DNA from 3 places in the Paenibacillus sp. 01L418 genome. Region 2 is predicted to be linked to each of the others. Evidence: predicted binding sites of a transcription regulator. Region 2 holds the regulator's gene; each other region holds the start of a gene.
What was found. Region 2 encodes Rex, which represses fermentation and respiration genes when NADH is low (regulators of the CRP and FNR family bind a similar motif). Its sites were predicted from a motif close to TTGTGAAATATTTCACAA; they were not measured.
Positions count from the first base shown of each region.

Region 1: nadA (quinolinate synthase NadA) is a predicted target of Rex. The motif match lies at 1,048-1,065, and genes of this name have one in related genera.
Region 3: AC1DSE_RS02915 (DUF1641 domain-containing protein) is a predicted target of Rex. The motif match lies at 1,217-1,234, and genes of this name have one in related genera.

Region 1 is NZ_JBFTSN010000037.1:1,070-3,342, forward strand. Features, by position in the region: partial or broken gene AC1DSE_RS07840 (L-aspartate oxidase) at 1-11, opposite strand, end outside; gene nadA (quinolinate synthase NadA) at 45-983, opposite strand; gene AC1DSE_RS07850 (ABC transporter permease) at 1,334-2,273, opposite strand, start outside.
Region 2 is NZ_JBFTSN010000244.1:4,318-6,590, forward strand. Features, by position in the region: gene dinG (ATP-dependent DNA helicase DinG) at 1-996, shown strand, start outside; gene AC1DSE_RS23160 (redox-sensing transcriptional repressor Rex) at 993-1,649, shown strand; gene AC1DSE_RS23165 (amidohydrolase) at 1,630-2,273, shown strand, end outside.
Region 3 is NZ_JBFTSN010000010.1:44,360-46,632, forward strand. Features, by position in the region: gene AC1DSE_RS02905 (hypothetical protein) at 54-515, opposite strand; gene AC1DSE_RS02910 (MGMT family protein) at 649-972, opposite strand; gene AC1DSE_RS02915 (DUF1641 domain-containing protein) at 1,323-1,763, shown strand; gene AC1DSE_RS02920 (NAD(P)/FAD-dependent oxidoreductase) at 1,800-2,273, shown strand, end outside.

The DNA of each region.
Region 1 (2,273 bases), on a different contig from region 2:
CTAGGAATCATCATTGGCTCCTCCAAGCGTAGAAGCAGCGCATACTACTTCACGAGTAGCATGCGCTCCAAGGATAAACGGGCTTGATCTGCAACATGTGGCGGTACGTAGATTTGAGGCTGCATCGTTTCCAAGCATTTCACTAGTTTCTTCAAATTATTTACTTTCATGTTAGGGCACACCAAATATTTAGATGCAAAAYGAAAAGTTTTACCTGGGCTGTCTAAACGAAGCTGATAGCCAGTGCCATCTTCTGTTCCCACGATAAATTCTTGGCAATCTGATTCTTTACAATATTTAATAATAGCGGTTGTACTGCCTACAAAGTCGCCTAGCTCAACGACTTCAGGACGACATTCCGGATGCACAACGAATTGCGCATTAGGATATTTCGCTTTCATTTCTTCTACGTCTTTAACCGTCAGCATATCGTGCGTATTGCAGTAACCTTCCCAGATAATCATTTTCTTATCGGTATTCTGCTGCACATAGTGGCCTAGGTTCTTATCTGGTACCCAGATGATCTCGTCGCCTTCAACCGAATTGACAACTTTAACCGCATTTGCCGATGTGCAGCAAATATCAGTCTCCGCTTTGATCTCAGCAGACGAGTTAATGTAAGTAACGACCTTTGCATTCGGGTGCTGCGCTTTCAGCTTACGCAAGCCATCAACACTTACCATGTCGGCCATCGGACAGCCCGCACGCTCGTCGGGAATGATAACGGTTTTATTAGGAGCCAAAATTTTTGCGCTCTCACCCATAAAGTGAACGCCGCAAAAAACAATAACTTCAGCATCCGTTTGTGCAGCCTTCTGCGCAAGCAGGAAGGAATCTCCACGGAAATCAGCTACCTCTTGAATTTCATCACGTTGATAATAATGAGCTAAAATGATAGCATTCCGTTCTTTCTTCAACTGTAACAACCGTTCACGCAGCTCTCGGTTTTGCTCCGCCTTGCGTTCCAGTGCCAGTGCTTCCACAGTAGATCCTCTCCTCTTATGAGGGATGGGCGATAACCCATTCCGTTATACGGCAAGCTGAACTTTGTGAATTGATGCACAAACTTAGAAAGTCGCTTACCTATAGTTTAAACCAAAAGGGATAAATTCATTTGATTAAGTTTTAATTTACACGCGGTAGATGCTACTGTCAATGCGTTAAAGGCCTTTTTAAGGCAGCAATTTAAAATAAATTATTTTGATCGCTGTATCTCACTCACATTCTTCGTAAATGAACCTTTTTTACTATATAATCGCGACCTCCGTCATCACTTGTATTAGCAACGAAATAAAAAAAGTCTCTCTCCGCGATGGAGAGAGACCATATTGAATTATCTTTTTGCTGGATCGTAAGGTTGACCAAGTGCTGAGGGCGCATTTGAACGACCAACAGCTCCTGCCAAAACGATCAATGTCAAAACGTACGGCAGCATGTAGAAAAATTCAACTGGAATATGCTGCGAGAATTCAAAGCGCTGTGCAAAGCTTCTAAGCGCCTGAGCTAGACCGAAGAACATTGCTGCTCCTACAACGCCAAGCGGATTCCATTTGYCGAAAATCAGTGCTGCGAGCGCAATAAATCCTTGCCCAGAAATCGTATTATGCGCAAAGCTGCTAGTCGTCGTCAACGTAATTGTCGCACCGCCAAGGCCTGCAAGCGCGCCGCTGAGCAATACGCCGATATAACGGTATTTCGTTACGCTAATACCAACGGTATCCGCAGAGCTCGGATGTTCGCCCACCGCACGCAGACGCAAGCCAAATGGCGTATGGAACAAGACGAAATAACTGATTACTGCGATAGCTAGGACAATATACGTCGTCGGATACGCGGTGAAAATAGCTTTCCCGAGCAACGGAATATCAGATAAATAAGGTATTTTCACTTTGTGGAACACATTAGCCAAAAGCGGCGTTTGACCTGATCCATCATAAATGCTTTTGGTTAGGTAAAGCGCTAAGCCAAGCGATAGAATGTTAATAACGACACCGACGACGGTTTGATCCGCACGGAACGTGATCGTTGATATCGCATGCAATAAAGCAAATAACGTACCATAAATAGCTGCAGCTATAAATCCAATCCACGGTGAAGCACTGCCTAACCCAGCTTGTATCGCATACTCCGTTGCAACTGCCGCGGCGAACGCCCCTGAAACCATCAAGCCCTCTAGTCCGATGTTCACAACACCTGAGCGCTCTGAGTACATACCGCCAAGCGCTGTAAAAATGAGTGCGGTGGAGAACACGAGCGTTGTATTAATAAGTTGT
Region 2 (2,273 bases):
CTTAGAACGTTTATCACCTTAGAGCTTGTGGACTCTGTGTTTTGGATTGAAGCAAGCAGCGTATACCGCTACAGATCTGTGCAGCTATACGGTGTGCCAGTAGATGTAAGCGCTCAGCTGCAAAAATATTTTTTTGATGTCAAAGAAAGTATCGTATTAACCTCTGCAACGTTATCTGTGCAAAAATCTTTTCAATACGCGGAGGAGCAGCTTGGGTTAACTGGATATGAACAGCAGGGCAGGCTTAAAACCGTTCAATTGCCTTCTCCGTTTAATTACCGGGAGCAGGCATTAGTTGTCATTCCACGCAACTTCCCAGTACTCAAGGGAGCAGCTGTAGATGACACCTATTTGGATATGCTTGTAAAATCGCTTTCTGATGCTGCAAAGGAAACGAAGGGCAGAATGCTAGTGCTGTTCACGTCCTATCGCATGCTGAGGCAGGTCTACGAGCCGCTTAAAGAGCTTTTAAGCGTTGCAGGAATTCAAGTACTAGGACAAGGAATAGACAGCGGCAATCGCACGAAGCTTACAAGACGTTTCCGTCAAACGCCAGAGTCCGTTTTACTTGGCACGAGCAGCTTCTGGGAAGGTGTAGATATACCCGGAGAAGCTCTGATTTGCCTTGCCATCGTTCGTTTGCCATTCCAACCGCCTAACCATCCCTTAGTGGAAGCAAAAGCTGAGATGCTGCAGCGGCAGAAACAAAATCCTTTTATGAAATTGTCGATTCCCCAAGCCGTCATTCGCTTTAAACAAGGCTTTGGGCGTCTAGTAAGGACTTCACAAGACAAAGGGATCGTAATCATATATGATACTAGAATAATCGACACTTACTACGGTAAACACTTCTTATATTCACTGCCAGGACCAAAAATCGAAACGATGCATATGGATCAAATGGTCGTGCGAATGAGAGAATGGTTAACGGATGAAAATGCAGCATTGCCGCAGGAAAATCAAGCTGTGTCTAGCGAAGAGGAGGAAAAACGATGAAGCAAACGAAAATATCGGAGGCTGTCGTCAGAAGGCTTCCCGTTTATTTGCAAGTACTAAATGAAATGCTTAATCGTGAGATTCAGACCATTTCTTCGCAGGATTTAGGCACAAAGCTTGATTTAAATCCTGCTCAAATTCGTAAAGATCTCGCTTATTTCGGAGAGTTTGGACGGAAGGGCGTAGGCTACGATGTTGTATATTTAATTGAGAAGATACGTCAAATTTTGAAGGTTGATCAGACGATAAAGGTTGCGTTGGTTGGAGCCGGCAATCTAGGTCATGCCTTATGCAATTACAATAAATACTCCAAGGATAATATGCAGATTACCGCCGTGTTCGATGTACATCCGAGCAAAATTGGAACGAGCATTAATAATTTGATTGTAATGCCGATGAGCGAGCTTGCTGCAACGGTTGCAGAGCAAAATATTCGGATCGGCATCATTACCGTTCCAGCATTTGAAGCACAAAATGTAGCTAATCAATTTGTCGAAGCAGGCATAGAAGGAATATTGAATTTTGCCCCTGCTATTCTACGAGTACCGGATGAAATGCGAATACATAATGCTGATTTCACAAGGGAATTGCTTAGCTTAGCCTATTATTTAGCCAAAGAGGGAGAGACGCAGGATGAGTCAGATTTGGATTGAAAATGGTTTGTTTATAACGATGGATGACGAAAATCCATCATTTAGAGGACATATGGTTGTATCCGATGATCGGATTAGTTATATAGGTACGGCTGTTCCTGAACAGCTTTCTGAAACGGTGCAAAAAATAGACGGCAGCAAGCTGGCTTTTATGCCAGGACTTATTAATACTCACGGACATGCGGCGATGAGCTTGCTTCGCGGATATTCCGATGATCAGAATTTGCAGGTTTGGCTGGAACAGAAAATGTGGCCAATGGAAGGCAAATATGTTGATCAAGATACACGTGCAGGAAGTTCTCTAGCGATCGTAGAAATGCTGAAATCAGGTACAACAGCTTTTGTTGATATGTATGATCGCATGGATCAAGTTGCTCAAATGGTTGAGCAAAGCGGTATCCGCGGTGTTTTGACAAGAGGCGTTATCGGACTATGTCCACCAGATGTACAGGAAGCTAAGCTTGCTGAGGCAATTGCTTTTGCCCGTGATTGGAACGGGAAAGCCGATGGACGCATAACCACGATGATTTCTCCACACGCGCCTTATACATGTCCACCAGCATATATTGAACGTTTTGTACAAGCAGCTCATGACTTTGATTTGCCTTTGCACACGCATATGTC
Region 3 (2,273 bases), on a different contig from region 2:
ACGCTGCTTCCGTTTGCTGAGGACGTTGATGGCTTTTTTGCATATTCTTTCGACTATCCGTGCATCAATTTGTTCAATTCCGTAAATTCCTCTAAATAACCGTTTCTCTCCAGCTCCATTAATGCCTTCCGAATGCTGACCTCATCCTCGCCAGATTGATCTGATAGTGCTAAGAGCTCAGGCAATGTAATGTTTTTATGCTCCTTGCAATACGTGAGCAGCCCTTTGGCTGCCCAAGATAAGCGATCATCCTGGAATTCACCGATCATTTTACGGAACAATTTATGTGGGATTAGCTGCTCGTCAACTAAGGCTTGCATCGCTTTTATTGCAAGTTTTGTCGTCATACGGCCTTTTTTGGCAACCTCGTCTAAGGTGAGCGATGCGGAATCCGCCGTGCTTGAGCTGAGTACGATATAAATCATTTGCGAATAAATATCCAAGCTTTGGTTATAAAAGATTTCGGTGGAAACTGTGAAGTTTCTAACGTTTCCCGGTGTAATTTCTGTTGTCATGTTCTTTCTCTCCCTTCCGAATGGTCTATACCATAATAAAGGTTCGGATACGGGGTTTCAAATGGGGCCTCATTAGAAAAAGTTAATCGCAGCCGCTTAACCGCGAAGAAGCATAATTTTCATCCGGGCAAGGTCATCTTTCTTCTTCTCTTTCCGGATTGTAGCGGTATTTTTCCAAATCAATTCGCCCGTCCTCGCTCGCTGCAACACCTTCCTCTTTTAAATAAAAGATCTGCATGTAACGAGCTTCCTCCTCTTGAATCGATATCTCCCCTTTTGCATTAACAACTCTGTGCCAGGGAAGATTATAAATGCCGCTCATCGAATGCAGAACTCGGACAACCTGCCTTGCCCCCCTGCGATTGCCAGCCAGTTCTGCGACTTGACCATACGTCATTACGGTGCCTTCCGGAATCGCCTTAATGATGGATACAACTCTTTGCGTATAGGGCTGCATATTAGAACTCCTTTATGTATGTTTTTAATCATTGTTTTTTATTATCATAACTGAATTGCGCTTCATGTCAGCAATATTCCAAATCTTTTTACCGAAAGCAATAAATTTCTTTTTAACTTTTGGTGAAAACGATGTAGAATAGAAACAAAGGGTTTAATCCGATTACGTCATACGCGCATTCACATCCTTCTGCCTCATGCAGAAATAAGACTGTTACGTACACATAAACATTTTTCGATTAACTATGTGAAAAGTGTAACAAACTTTCAGGATGCATTTTTAACTTTAGCGGCTGACACAATTGAGACTACAACTTACTTTCAAATTTACGTAAAGGAGGACATTCTATTATGTCACAACCATCTGCTGGACAAGAGGTTGCAGCTAGCCTCGTCGAAGAAAAACAAACGTTGGATGTACTTGATCAATTGATGAAGCCGGAGGTTCAAGAGTCTCTAACTGTACTCGTGGACAGCCTGCCGAAATTAGCTGAAATGGTTACTCTAATGACCAAAGCTTATGATTTTGCACAAAACATCGCTACAGACAAAGTGTTGATCAACGATTTCGCTCAAGGTATCGGTGAATTCGTTAAACCGGTTCAAGAGAAAGCAAAAGGTATCGCAACAGCAGCTATTGAAGCTGGCGAGCGCTCGCAAGAAGCGGCTAACTCTTCTGTTGGCCTATTCGCTATGTTGAAAATGCTTAAAGATCCGGAAGTTCAAAAAACGCTTCGTTTCGCGCAAGCTTTCCTTAGTGTTTTGTCTGAACGCAAAAACGATAAAGTATAATACACCGAATACGTATAGAACGAACGGAGGATGAACATGTCGAAGCAAATACTAATTCTTGGTGGCGGTTATGGCGGTCTTCTTACTGCTCTAACAGCACGACAACACTTGACTGCAGCAGAAGCTAGCATCACAATCGTAAACCGTTTTCCAACTCACCAAATCATTACTGAGCTGCACAGACTTGCTGGAGACACAATTGCTGAGCAAGCAGTTGCTCTACCGCTTAGCAAGCTTCTAGGCGACAAACAAGTTAACATCATCGTTGACTCGGTTAAAGAAATTAAACCTAACGAGAAGCAAGTGGTTCTTGAAAGCGGACAAGTGCAAAAGTACGACACTCTTGTTGTAGCACTTGGAAGTGAAACGAACTACTTCGGCATTCCAGGATTGGAAGAGAACAGCCTTGTTCTTAAATCCGTTGCTGATGCTAACAAAATCCGCAAGCATGTTGAAGATCGTCTTGACGCTTACAAAAAATCAGGCAACAAAGCTGACGCAACAATCGTT